DNA from 2 places in the Pseudomonas sp. GW456-12-1-14-TSB6 genome. Region 1 is predicted to be linked to the other one. Evidence: predicted binding sites of a transcription regulator. Region 1 holds the regulator's gene; the other holds the start of a gene.

Region 1 (7,138 bases):
TCCTGATGATCATCAACTTCGTCGTGGTAACCAAAGGTGCCGGGCGGATTTCCGAGGTGAGCGCGCGTTTCACCCTCGATGCGATGCCCGGCAAGCAAATGGCGATCGACGCCGACCTCAACGCCGGTCTGATCGATCAGGCGCAGGCCAAGGCCCGTCGTCAGGAAGTGGCCCAGGAGGCCGAGTTCTACGGTTCGATGGACGGTGCCAGCAAGTTTGTGCGCGGTGACGCCATCGCCGGTTTGCTGATTCTGTTCATCAACCTGATCGGCGGCATGGCCGTCGGTATCTTCCAGCACAACATGACTTTCGCTGACGCGGGCAAGGTTTACGCCTTGCTGACCATCGGTGACGGTTTAGTGGCGCAATTGCCATCACTGTTGTTATCTACAGCGGCGGCGATCATGGTGACCCGTGCTTCCGGCTCGGAAGACATGGGCAAGCAGATCAATCGCCAGATGTTCGCCTCGCCCAAAGCGCTGGCGGTGGCGGCCGGTCTGATGGCGGTCATGGGCCTGGTGCCGGGCATGCCGCACTTTTCGTTCCTGACCATGGCTGCACTGGCGGCCGGTGGCGCTTACCTGTTCTGGAAGAAGCAGAACGTGGCCAAGGTCATCGCGCTGGAAGAGGTCAAGCGTCAACAGGAACTGCTGCCGTCGCCGGCCCGCGCCATGGAAACCAAGGAGCTGGGCTGGGATGACGTGACCCCGATCGACATGATCGGCCTGGAAGTCGGCTACCGCCTGATTCCGCTGGTGGACCGCAATCAGGGCGGGCAATTGCTGGCGCGGATCAAGGGCGTGCGCAAGAAGCTCTCGCAGGATCTGGGCTTCCTGATGCCGACCGTGCACATCCGCGACAACCTCGATCTGGCGCCGAGCGCCTATCGCCTGACCCTGATGGGCGTGATCCTGGCCGAAGCCGAGATCTACCCGGATCGCGAACTGGCGATCAACCCGGGTCAGGTCTACGGCTCGCTCAACGGCATTACCGCCAAAGATCCGGCTTTCGGCCTGGAGGCGGTGTGGATCGAAGTCAGCCAGCGCGCCCAGGCGCAATCGCTCGGTTACACCGTGGTCGATGCCAGCACCGTGGTTGCGACCCACTTGAACCAGATTCTGTACAAGCACTCCAGTGAACTGATCGGCCACGAAGAAGTGCAGCAATTGATGCAATTGCTGGCCAAGAGCTCGCCGAAACTGGCAGAAGAGCTGGTGCCGGGTGTGGTCACGCTGTCGCAGTTGCTCAAAGTATTGCAGGCGTTGCTGGCCGAACACGTGCCGGTGCGCGATATCCGCAGCATTGCCGAAGCCATCGCCAACAATGCCGCCAAGAGTCAAGATACCGCCGCTTTGGTGGCCGCTGTGCGGGTCGGCGTATCCCGCGCCATCGTCCAAAGCATTGTAGGGACTGAGTCGGAGCTGCCAGTTATCACGCTGGAGCCAAGGTTGGAACAAATATTGCTCAATAGTCTGCAGAAGGCAGGACAAGGCTCGGAAGAGGGCGTTCTGCTGGAGCCGAGCATGGCCGAGAAGCTGCAGCGTTCGCTGATCGAAGCGGCGCAGCGCCAGGAAATGCAAGGTCAGCCGGTGATCCTGTTGGTAGCAGGCCCGGTTCGCGCGATGCTCTCGCGCTTTGGTCGCCTGGCAGTTCCCGGACTGCATGTGCTGGCCTACCAGGAAATTCCGGACAACAAGCAAGTGACCATCGTTGCGACAGTAGGGCCCAACGGCTGAGGTAGTGGTTTATGCAAGTTAAGCGTTTTTTCGCCGCCGATATGCGTCAGGCCATGAAGCTGGTTCGAGATGAGCTGGGCGCTGATGCCGCCATCATTGGCAACCGCCGCATTGCCGGCGGCGTCGAGCTGACGGCGGCGCTCGATTACAAACTGTCGGCGCTGGCCCCGCGTGTTCCGAACATGGAGCTCGAGGATGAACTGCGCAAGACCCAGTCGCGCATCGTCACCGCCCAGGCCGAACTGAGCCTGCGTGGCGAAGCCGACGGCAACACCAATCGCCAGCTGTTCGCCGGGCTGCCGTTGACGGCCGGCCTGCCGCTGACCGCTGCCGAACCGCTGACCGAACCGACCTACGAAGCTCCGGCCCGTCCGGCACCGGCGCCTGCAGCGGTTTCCGCTGGCGTTGATCCGCGTGCTCTGGACTCGATGCGTTTCGAGCTCAACAGCCTGCGCGAACTGATGGAAGTGCAACTCGGCACCCTGGCCTGGAACCAGCTGCAAGGCAGCCGTCCGGCTCAGGCCAATCTGTACCGTCGTCTGCAACGCATCGGTTTGTCCGGCCCGCTGTCCCGTGATCTGCTGTCGATGATCACCGAGATCGACGAACCCCGTCAGGCCTGGCGCATGCTGCTGGCGCACTTGGCGCGGATGATCGCCGTGCCGGAAGTCGAGCCGCTGGAAGAGGGTGGGGTGATTGCCATGGTCGGTCCTGCCGGCATGGGCAAAACCACTACCCTGGCCAAACTGGCCGCCCGTTACGTGCTCAAGTACGGCGCGCAGAACATCGCGCTGGTGAGCATGGACAGTTTCCGTATCGGCGCGCAGGAGCAGCTCAAGACTCTGGGTCGCATCCTCAATGTGTCGGTGACCCACGTCGATCCGGGCCAGTCCCTGGTGCAGGCGCTGGATCCACTGCTGCGCAAACGCGTGGTGCTGATCGATACCGCCGGCCTGCAAGCCAGCGATCCGGCGCTGCGCATGCAGCTGGAAAGTCTGGCCGGTCGTGGCATTCGGTCGAAAAATTATCTGGTGCTGGCAACCACCAGCCAGAAACAGGTTCTAACCGCCGCGTATCACAGTTACAAGCGTTGCGGGCTCGCCGGCTGCATCCTGACTAAACTGGATGAGACGGCCAGCCTTGGCGAAGTGCTGAGCCTGGCGATCAGTCACGAACTGCCGGTCGCCTACCTGACCGATGGGCCGCGTATTCCGGATGATCTGCATCTGCCGCGCCGTCATCAACTGGTCAGCCGCGCCGTCAGTGTGCAAATGCAGGAAGAACCCAGCGAAGAAGCCATGGCTGACATGTTCGCTGATATCTACCACAGTCCGACCAAGCAGGTTGGCTGAGGTAATGAACCGTTTTTGTACCTACATCGATGGTCTGCCATGCATTGTTCCGGTTGTGAACGCGCAGCCAGTAATGTGGCCTCCGTCTATGCAAGACAAGGTAAAGAAATAACATGGGCAGCATGCATCCCGTACAGGTGATCGCGGTGACCGGCGGCAAAGGTGGCGTCGGCAAGACTAATGTGTCAGTGAACTTGTCCCTGGCGCTGGCAGAGCTTGGCCGTCGGGTCATGCTGCTGGACGCCGACCTGGGGCTGGCGAACGTCGACGTTCTGCTGGGCCTGACCCCCAAACGCACCCTGGCCGACGTGATCGAAGGCCGCTGCGAGCTGCGCGACGTGCTGTTGCAGGGCCCCGGCGGGATCCGCATCGTGCCGGCCGCTTCCGGCACCCAGAGCATGGTTCACCTGAGCCCGGCCCAGCATGCCGGCCTGATTCAGGCGTTCAGCGACATCGGCGACAACCTCGACGTACTGGTGATCGACACCGCTGCGGGTATTGGTGACTCGGTAGTCAGTTTCGTGCGCGCAGCCCAGGAAGTGTTGCTGGTGGTCTGCGACGAGCCGACCTCGATCACCGACGCCTACGCGCTGATCAAACTGCTGAACCGCGACTACGGCATGAACCGCTTCCGCGTCCTGGCCAACATGGCCCAGAGCCCGCAGGAAGGTCGCAATCTGTTCGCCAAGTTGACCAAGGTCACGGATCGCTTCCTGGACGTCGCCCTACAATACGTCGGCGCAGTGCCCTACGACGAAAGCGTGCGCAAGGCGGTGCAGAAGCAGCGTGCGGTCTATGAAGCCTTTCCGCGTTCCAAGTGCGCGCTGGCGTTCAAGGCGATCGCACAGAAGGTCGACACCTGGCCGCTGCCCGCCAACCCGCGCGGCCACCTCGAATTTTTCGTCGAGCGCCTCGTGCAGCAAACGGCAGGACCTGTGCTATGACCGCCAGCGGTATGAACCTTTACAAAAAGTCGGCGCGTGACGCGCAGTACGAGCTGATCGAGCGTTACGCGCCACTGGTCAAACGCATCGCCTACCACTTGCTGGCGCGATTGCCGGCCAGTGTGCAGGTCGAAGACCTGATCCAGGCCGGGATGATCGGCCTGCTCGAAGTCTCGACCAAATACGACGCCAGCAAGGGCGCCAGTTTTGAAACGTACGCGGGCATCCGGATCCGTGGTGCGATGCTCGATGAAGTCCGAAAAGGGGACTGGGCGCCACGCTCGGTTCACCGCAACACCCGTATGGTCAGCGACGCGATTCGCTCGATTGAAGCTAAAACCGGCCGTGACGCTAAAGATCACGAAGTTGCGGCCGAACTCCAATTGAGTCTCGACGATTACTACGGGATTTTGAACGACACCCTGGGCAGCCGGCTGTTCAGTTTCGACGACCTGTTGCAGGACGGCGAACACGAAGGGCTGCACGAGGATGGCGCCAGTGCTCATCTGGAGCCGTCGCGCGATCTGGAAGACGAACGTTTCCAGGCCGCGCTGGCGGACGCGATTGCCAATTTGCCGGAGCGTGAGCGACTGGTGTTGGCGCTGTACTACGACGAAGAGCTGAACCTCAAGGAGATCGGTGAAGTCCTTGGCGTCAGTGAATCGCGGGTCAGCCAGTTACACAGCCAGTGCGCGGCCCGCTTGCGGGGGCGTTTGGGGGAGTGGCGAGCGCGCTGAAGGCAGTGTGGGGACACTGCGAACGAGGCTGGTGCGGTGGTGAACGGCACCGGTCTCGATCTGTTGTGCTCCAGACAGTCATCGAGTGTTTTGCCGGATTGATTGAAATGGCGCGTCCAGGTGCTGGGCGCGTTTAAGACTGCTTGGAGGTCGAATTGAACAAAGACATGAAAATCCTCATCGTTGATGACTTCTCAACGATGCGGCGGATCATCAAGAACCTGTTGCGTGATCTGGGGTTCACCAACACCGTTGAAGCCGACGATGGCACCACTGCCATTCCGGTGCTCAACAGCGGCAGCATCGACTTTCTGGTGACCGACTGGAACATGCCCGGCATGACCGGTATCGACCTGCTGCGCCACGTGCGTGCCGATGAAAAGCTCAAGCACCTGCCGGTGCTGATGGTGACCGCTGAAGCCAAGCGCGAGCAGATCATCGAAGCGGCCCAGGCCGGCGTGAACGGCTATGTGGTCAAACCTTTCACGGCCCAGGCGTTGAAAGAAAAAATCGAGAAGATTTTCGAACGCATCGGCTGATGAACGCGCGGGGGAGCTATGGAGCATAACGAATCTTCACAGGGCGATTTTGAGTCGACCCTGAAAAAACACGCGGTCGAACTGGTCGAAAGCCTTGAAAAAGGCAAGTTCGGCGACGCGGTGCAACTGATCCATGAGCTCAATCAGACCCGTGACCGTGGCCTGTACCAGGAAGTGGGCAAGCTCACGCGTGAACTGCACAGTGCGATCGTCAATTTCCAGATCGATCCGCACATGCCGCAGGCTGAGGAAGTGTCGCAAATTACCGACGCTACCGAGCGCCTGGGCTACGTGGTCAAACTGACCGAAGCTGCCGCCAACCGCACCATGGATCTGGTGGAAAGCGCGACCCCTGTGGTCAATGGCCTGGCTGACGAAGCCCAGGCCTTGAGCGCCGATTGGGGCCGTTTCATGCGTCGTGAGGTCGGGGCTGAAGAGTTCCGCGAACTGGCGCGCCGGGTCGACGGTTTTCTGGCACGCAGCAGCGCGGACAACCGCGCGGTGTCGAGCAATCTGAATGACATTCTGCTCGCCCAGGATTACCAGGACCTCACCGGCCAGGTGATCAAGCGCGTGACCCAATTGGTCACCGAAGTCGAAAGCAACCTGCTCAAGCTCGTGCTCATGGCCAGCCAGGTGGACCGCTTTGCGGGCATCGAACATGACCGTGCGGCGATGCTTGCTGAAAAAGATCCACAAAAACATCTCTCGCAGGGTGAAGGTCCGCAGATTCATGCCGATAAACGAGAAGACGTTGTGTCCGGTCAGGACGATGTGGACGATTTGCTATCCAGCCTTGGATTTTGAGTTTTTTTGGGTTTTTAGACCTGTAGGAGCACCCCATTAATGAGCTTCGGCGCCGATGAAGAGATCCTTCAGGATTTCCTGGTTGAGGCCGGCGAGATTCTTGAGCAACTGTCCGAACAACTGGTCGAGCTGGAAAGCCGCCCGGATGACGCAGATCTGCTCAACGCAATTTTTCGCGGTTTCCACACTGTAAAAGGGGGCGCCGGCTTCCTTCAGCTCAACGAGCTGGTGGAGTGCTGTCACATCGCCGAAAACGTGTTCGACATCCTTCGCAAGGGTGAACGGCGCGTCGATGCAGAACTGATGGACGTGGTGCTCGAAGCGCTGGACGCGGTGAACAGCATGTTCAGCGAAGTCCGCGATCGCAGCCCGATCACCGCCGCCACCCCGGAACTGCTAGCCGCCCTGGCGCGTCTGGCCGAACCGCAATCGGCGGATGAAGCCCCGGCTTCGCCGGTTGCCGAGATGATCGAAGAACTGGTCGTCGAAGGTGATTCGGGTGACATCACCGATAACGAATTTGAACAGTTGCTGGACTCGCTGAACGCCGTCAAGGCCGAAGCCGAAGCCCCGGCGGCTGCCGCTGCACCTGCTTCCACCGAAGCGGCCAGCGATGAAATCACCGACGCCGAGTTCGAGTCGCTGCTCGACCAGTTGCATGGCAAAGGCCAGTTCGCGGCCGACGCCGTGGCTCCGGCTGCTGCTGCACCTGCTGCTCCGGCGGCGGGCGACAGCTCGGACATCACCGACGACGAATTCGAAGCCTTGCTCGATCAGTTGCACGGCAAGGGCAACTTTGCCGTTGATGCGCTGGAGTCGGCGATTGCTTCGGTCCCTGCAACGGCTGCTCCGGCAGCGGCTGCGGCCGGTAGCGATCTGATCAGCGATCACGAGTTCGAATCGCTGCTCGACGATCTGCATGGCAAAGGCAAGTTCACTGACGTCGCCACCGGTGCCGTCGTGACTGCCAGTAATTCTTCGGCTGTTGCAACACCTGCTGCGAAGGCCCCGGCCGCTGCGGCA
Region 2 (7,138 bases), on a different contig from region 1:
AGCCCTTTGAATTTGCTGTTGAGCAGGGTGAAGCTGGCCTGGAAGCCGACAGCGTTTTCCGCGTAGTTCGACTGTTCCAGTTGGGCGTCCACGGTGTTCTGGTCGATCGACGGCTGCATCGGCGTGCGATACATCAGCGACTCGTCGCCATTGCCCAGGCCTTCAGCTTCGATGTGACGGCTGTTGGTCATGTTCAGGGCGATGGTGCCGTTGGCGTTCTTCTGGCTCTGTGCTTCAAGCACTTTGGAGAACTCCAGATCCCGCGCCTTGTAGTTCGGGGTGTCGGCGTTGGCGATGTTGTTGGCCAGCACTTCGGCACGCTGGGCGCGGAAGCCCAGAGCCTTTTCGTGAATGCCGAGCGCTTTATCGAAGCTGATGCTCATGTCGGGAACCTTCAGGTGACCGGATTTTTCGTAACTGGGTTATAGCAAGCGGCGTGCCAGTTTTAGAAAGCCCCGGATTACGGGGCTTTGCACGCAATCGGCAAAGCGGCAATGCCAGAAAAGCGGCAACCGGTTTCCGCCGGATGCCGCTTTTCTGCCGCCTGCCACCGGCAAAACCTTCAGGCATAAAAAAACGGGAGCCCCTGAGGACTCCCGTTTCTTGTGGCGCCGGTGTTTCACTTTGCCTGGTAGATGATCCCCGGGCTGCACTGAACCATCTGGTAATGATCCGGCAGACCGTTCAGCGCTTCGGAAGCGCCAAGGAACAGATAACCGCCCGGCTTCAGCGTGCTGTGAATGCGCAACAGGATGTCCTTCTTCACCTCGGCGGAGAAGTAGATCAGCACGTTGCGGCAGAACACGATGTCGAACTTGCCCAGGCTGGCGTAGCTGTCGAGCAGGTTGAACGAGCGGAATTCCACCCGGTTCTTGATCGGCGCCTTGATCACCCAGCGCCCCGGCCCTTTCGGGTCGAAGTAGCGCTGCAGACGATCGGCGGACAGACCGCGACCGATCGCCAGGCTGTCGTACTCGCCGGTCTTGCAGTTGGTCAGCATGCTGCCGGACAGATCAGTGGCGACGATCTGCACGCCCATCTTCAACTGGCCGATGTTGGTCCGCTCGAACTCGTCGATCGACATCGACAGCGAATAGGGTTCCTGACCCGACGAGCAGGCCGCCGACCAGATCCGCAGACGCTGGTTGGGAGCGGCCTTGATCGCCTCGGGCAGTACCTTGTTCTTCAAGACTTCAAACGGATAGGTGTCGCGAAACCACAGGGTTTCGTTGGTCGTCATGGCATCGACCACCTGCTCGCGCAAACCGCTGCGTGGCTGGGTCTGGATGCGCTGAACCAGCTCACCCAGGGACTTGATGCCTTGCTGCTCCATCAGTTTGTTGAGACGGCTCGAGACCAGATACTGCTTGTTTTCACCGAGCAAAATGCCACAGGCTTTTTCCAGGAAGACCCGGAACTGTTCGAAATCCAAATTACCCGTAGACAAATGATGCCGCCTCTTAAATCGTGTTGAACGCCAGGGGCAGAAGGCCCTTAGCTGATGTCTGCTGCTTTGATCCGGTCGACTACCCGGGATGCCAGGTCATCAGGACGGAATTTGGCCAGGAAGTCATCGGCACCGACTTTCTTGACCATCGCCTGATTGAACACACCCGACAACGAAGTATGCAGGATGATATGAAGCTTTTGCATGCGAGGGTCGCTGCGGATCTCGGCCGTCAGGGTGTACCCGTCCATCTCCGGCATTTCGATGTCGGAGATCATCATCAGGAACTCTTCTTCCGGCTTCTTGCCCTCGTCGACCAGCTTGCGCAGGTAATCCAGCGCTTGCCTGCCGTCGTTCAACGCCACCACTTCGACACCGACCGTCTGCAGGCAACGCGTCACCTGCTTGCGCGCCACCGACGAGTCATCGACCGTCAGCACCCGCAGCGACAGCGCCTTGCTCTGGGTCTCGACATCCACCACGCCGACCGAAATCGCTTCCGGGGTCGGCGCCACTTCCGCCAGCACCTTCTCGACGTCGATGATTTCGACTAACTGATTGTCGACCCGAGTCACAGCGGTCAGGTAGTGATCGCGTCCGGTGCCCTTGGGCGGCGGATGAATCTCTTCCCAGTTCATGTTCACGATACGTTCCACCGAGCGCACCAGGAAACCCTGGGTCTTGGTGTTGTATTCCGTGATGATCACGAACGGACTGTTCTTGTCTTTCAAAGCACCGGAGCCGGTCGCCATCGCCAGATCAAGGATCGGAATGGTCGCCCCCCGGATATTCGCCACCCCGCACACGACAGGACTGGACTTGGGCATCAGCGTCAGTTGCGGGCACTGCAGCACTTCCCGAACCTTGAACACGTTGATCCCGTAGAGCTGCTGGCCGTCGAGACGGAACAACAACAGCTCCAGGCGATTCTGCCCCACCAGTTGCGTGCGCTGGTTCACCGAATCCATTACACCAGCCATGCCCAGACTCCTACACCAACGCCAAGTGTTGTTGCGACGCACATTCATTGCTAAACGGCACGGCGCTTGCTTTTTAACTCGTATGAACGCTCAAACGACATTTTTCCGACGCCTGACATCTCCCCTCCGCAGAGGGCTTTGCGCGATGTCCGCCGTTTGCCTGTCTTTCGCTGGCAGCCCTGCCGTTGCTGATGCGGTTACCATGCCTGACATGCTTATCGGCGTCACTCAGGGCTTTCTTGAATTCACCGTAGAAGACTATCTCGCCACCAGTCAAACGGAAGGCCGATATGAAATCGAGGTCAACCAGCTCGATCCACGCATGCGCATGCCTATGTGCGACAAGGAATTGACAGCGACACTGGAGAGTCCGGCACGCCCTCTGGGCCGTGTCACGGTCAAGGTCCGCTGCGAAGGCGCCTCCCCCTGGACGGTGTTCGTGCCCGCTCAAGTCCGCCTGTTTCGCGAGATTGTCACCACCACGCGGCCACTCAAGCGCGCCGGCATCATCGAGCCGCAGGACGTGACCTTGCGCGAGCGCGACGTCAGCACGATCAATCAGGGTTTCCTGACGTCGGTGGATGAAGCCATCGGCCAGAAATTGACCCGACCAACGGTAGCCGATCAAGTCATTACCCTGGTGCATCTGGAACAGGCGGAAGTGGTTCGCAAGGGCGATCAAGTGGTGATCACCGCCCGCAGCGGTACCCTCGCCGTCCGGATGCCGGGCGAAGCGCTGGCCAACGGCGGCCTGAAAGAACAGATTCGAGTGAAGAACCTCAACTCCCAACGGGTCATCAAGGCGCAGGTTGTAGCGCCCGGCCAGGTGGAAGTGGCCATGTAAGCGGCGATGTGAGCGGCGGCATGAACGGATATTTGAAAAGCCCCTGAGCGTTTGGCAGAAAACTGGCGCTGGCCAGAGCTGTTCCCTAAACTGTGCCGCAGCAGGATCTGCAACGGCGCATGCAAGCTCATTGCTAAATGGGCCTAAAGTTTTCCAGGGGATGGCCGAGAACATGGCAAGCGTCCAAATTCCCAGAGGTTTTTAACATGGTCATCGATTTCAGCCGTTTGAACAGCTCCTCGTCACTTACGGGCAGTACACGTACCAGCAACGCCAAGGAAACCGCCGAAACCGGCACCTCCGCGCCGCTGAATACCCCGGCCGAACAGGCCAGTACCGCAAAAAGCGGGGAATCGGTACACCTCAGCAATGAGGCTCAACAGTTGCAGAAGGTCACTGACAAGCTGCGTGATCAGCCTGCCGTCGACAAGGCCCGCGTGGCCGAGTTGAAAGCAGCGATTGCCGATGGCAGCTACAAGGTCGACAGCAACCGTGTAGCCAGCAAACTGCTCAATTTCGAAGCCCAGCGCTAGGCCTCGGTCAGCGCCAGGCTTTTGGACGCTTAAAACCCAAGGCCAGCCATGCACGACACTAATTTATTGCAACTGATCATCGACGACTTTGCTCCAGCTCAACAATTGCTGGAGTTACTGCAAACCGAGTCCCTCGCCTTGCACGGTCGCGACATGCCTCTGCTGGAAGAAATTCTGGCGAACAAGCAGGCATTGATCATTCTGCTCGAACAGCATGGCCGCAAGCGCAGCGAAATCCTCGCCAGTCTCAATCTGTCGCTCGACCGCGCCGGCCTGGAACAACTGGCCAGCCAGTCGAGCATCGGCGACCAGTTGCTCAGCCAGAGCGATGTCCTGACCGATCTGATCGCCCAGTGCCAGGCAGCCAATGCCAGGAATGGCCAGTCGATCATCATGCAACAGGCCGCCACGGCCAATCAGCTGAAAATCCTCACCGGCGGCGAGCCACCCGCGCTCTACGATGCCAGTGGCACCTTCTCCAAACTGCAGAAACCGCGCGCGCTCAGCCAGGCGTGATGCTTTCTTCTATGCTTGCGCCCTATCAACGTGCGAAACATGCTGGCAAAATACTGGCCAGCCGTAGTCAAATTTTGTCTGGAGATTGATTTAACGTGTCCAACGTCCTCAGCGCGGATGATGCTCCGCAGCCCCCAAAGGTGCTCACTACACCTCTGGAAATCTCCAGCAACCTGCGCCAGCTGCAAGAAAGCCATGATCCTCTGATCATCACCTTCCACGAGCGCAGCCAGCGCTTCCAGAGCTACCTGATCAAGGTTGACCGGGAAACCGCCACGATTGCCCTGGACGAGATGATCCCGCGCGATGGCGAACGCTTCCTGCTCGCCGGCGAGCCGTTCAAGGTCGAAGGTTTTCATGACGGCGTGCGCATTGCCTGGGAATGCAACGGCACGCTGAACATCGAAGAATCCAGTGGCGATCGCTTCTACACCGGCGACCTGCCCACCGAAGTGGTTTATCACCAGCGCCGCAATGCGTTCCGCGCCGCTTTGAAGCTGACCGACCTGGTCAGCGTCGAACTGGGCGGCGAAAAGCTCAAGTCGCCTATCGGCGGCAAACTGCTGGATATCTCCGCCACCGGCTGCAAACTGCGCTTCGAAGGCGACATCACCGACCGCCTGCAACTGGGCCAGGTTTATGATCGCCTGATCGCCGCGCCGCTGTTCGGCAACCAGCCGACTTCGGTCGAGCTGCGTTACCTGCACTTCGAAGAAAAACTCAACATCACCTTCGCCGGCCTGCGCTTTCACAACATCAGCGGCCCGGCGGCGCGCAACGTCGAGCGTTTCGTTTATCAACTGCAACGCGAAGCGCGTCGGTTCGATAAAGACGACCTCTGATCGGCATGCATGAAAAAATGGGCAGTCACTGCGGTGACTGCCCGTTTTTTTATGCCTGAATCACGGCCTGGCGGGGCTGATGTCCGGCCCTTCGCCTTCGATTGTCGAGTCGGTTGACGCGACAGGTTCTGGCTCGGGTTCAGGCTCCGGAGCGACCGTATTCTGCATCTGCTCCTGCACCACCTGCTCGTCAACCCGCGGGTCAAGCGCTGCCACCAGCGGCGAACTGGACATGCTGTCCGGCATCGCCACGTGATGCAGCGGCGCATCATCGACCTGGTGCAGATTGGTCACGGCTTTCGGCCGGATCCGCCATACCAGCACCAGCGCGAAAAAGGTGAAGAACGCGTACAGACTCTGCGGCCCGAACAGCTTCATCAGCACCCCGGCCGCCAGCGGCCCGATACTCGCCCCCACGCCGTAAGTCACCAGCAGCATCGCCGTCAGCGACACCCGACGCTCGCCTTCGACGTGGTCGTTAGAGAACGCCACCGCCAACGGGTACAGGCAGAACTGCACCAGCGAACAGAGGAAGCCGACCACGAACAGTACCTCCAGCGGCACTTGCGGCAGGATCGCCAGCGGCAACGAAGCAAACGCGAGGAACAGCGCGAAACAGCGGATCAACAGCGCCCGGTCATAGCGGTCGGACAACCAGCCCAGCGGCCACTGCACCACCAGCCCGGCAAAAATGCAGCTACCCATGAACAGACCGACCTGTTCGGTGGACAGCCCCTGCTGCGAGGCATACAGCGGCGCCAGACCGTAGAACGAACCGATGATCAGCCCTGCCCCGAGGACCGTACTCAGCGACTGCGGCACGCGCTTGATAAAGAAGCGCGGCTCCATCGGCGCCGGATGCAGCGGTGCCGGGTGAATCCGCCGCGTCAGTGCCACCGGCACCAGACACAGGGCAAAACACAACGCGACCAGCATCAGCAGTTCCAGACCAAGGCCCGGGTGCATGACCAGAATCAGCTGACCGAGTACCAGCCCCAGGTACGACGCGATCATGTAGCCGCTGAACACCAGACCGCGCTGATTGGCGTCGGCCTGCTCGTTCAGCCAGCTCTCGATGACCATGTACTGGCACATCATGCCGAGGCCGACGATGGTCCGCAGCACCAGCCACGCCGGCAACCAGTCCACCAGGCCATGACCGAGCACCGCCGCGCCGACGATCCCGGCACACGCCGAGTAGGCACGGATATGCCCGACCCGGGCGATCAGGCGGTGACCGATCTTGCCGCCCAGCACCAGACCGAAATAGTTGGCCGCCATCAACGCACCGACCCACAACCCGTCGACATGGTCGGCAGCCAGACGCAAAGCCAGATAAGTAGAAAGAAGGCCCGAGCCGATCAACATCATCAGCGAGGCGAAATACAGCGCTCGAAAGGATTTCCAGATTTGGCGCATCGGCGTTCCGAGCGGCTCCTTGCAGTAAGTATCGGGCTATCAAACGATAGCCCGACGGCGACATTTCGTCAGGCCTGGGCTGCTAGAACACGGCGCTCCCAGGGAGTGATTTCATCAAAGAAGCTGGTCAACTCCATGGTCTTCGAAGCGATGTAGCCTTCGATGAACTCCGTGCCGAACAGTTCCTTTGCAAGCTGGCTGCGTTTCAGACGTTCGAGCGCCGCGTGCAAGGTACACGGCAGCGAAAGATTGTCCGGCACGTCGAACTCGCCCTGAATCGCTTCGCTTGGCTCGAGTTCATGCTCGATGCCGTACAAGCCGGCGGCCAGGCTTGCGGCAATCGCCAGGTACGGGTTGGCATCGGCCCCCGGCAAACGGTTCTCGACCCGACGCGCAACCGGCGAACTGGCCGGAATGCGCAGGCCGGCGGCGCGGTTGTCGTGGGACCAGCAGGCATTGTTCGGCGAGGCAAACGGATGGCACAGCCGTTGATACGAATTGACGTTCGGCGCAAACAGCGCGGTGAAGTCGGCCATGCCCGCCTGCTGCCCGCCGAT

Evidence for each region. The regulator FliA, encoded in region 1, starts transcription of late flagellar genes. The targets are predictions, from matches to a motif close to CTAAAGTTTNNNNNNNNNNNGCCGNTAA.
Region 2: the regulator FliA is predicted to act here: its motif matches at 3,415-3,442, upstream of flgM (flagellar biosynthesis anti-sigma factor FlgM).

Annotation. Positions count from the first base shown of each region.
Region 1 is NZ_JBWKZE010000038.1:2,147-9,284, forward strand. It holds gene flhA (flagellar biosynthesis protein FlhA) at 1-1,736, shown strand, start outside; gene flhF (flagellar biosynthesis GTPase FlhF) at 1,748-3,088, shown strand; gene fleN (flagellar synthesis regulator FleN) at 3,202-4,032, shown strand; gene fliA (RNA polymerase sigma factor FliA) at 4,029-4,769, shown strand; gene AC07Y2_RS25590 (chemotaxis response regulator CheY) at 4,937-5,308, shown strand; gene AC07Y2_RS25595 (protein phosphatase CheZ) at 5,327-6,115, shown strand; gene AC07Y2_RS25600 (chemotaxis protein CheA) at 6,155-7,138, shown strand, end outside.
Region 2 is NZ_JBWKZE010000010.1:53,635-60,772, forward strand. It holds gene flgB (flagellar basal body rod protein FlgB) at 1-383, opposite strand, end outside; gene cheR (protein-glutamate O-methyltransferase CheR) at 620-1,447, opposite strand; gene AC07Y2_RS11575 (chemotaxis protein CheV) at 1,495-2,427, opposite strand; gene flgA (flagellar basal body P-ring formation chaperone FlgA) at 2,510-3,271, shown strand; gene flgM (flagellar biosynthesis anti-sigma factor FlgM) at 3,478-3,804, shown strand; gene AC07Y2_RS11590 (flagella synthesis protein FlgN) at 3,853-4,320, shown strand; gene AC07Y2_RS11595 (flagellar brake protein) at 4,416-5,162, shown strand; gene AC07Y2_RS11600 (MFS transporter) at 5,223-6,581, opposite strand; gene AC07Y2_RS11605 (glutamine synthetase family protein) at 6,650-7,138, opposite strand, start outside.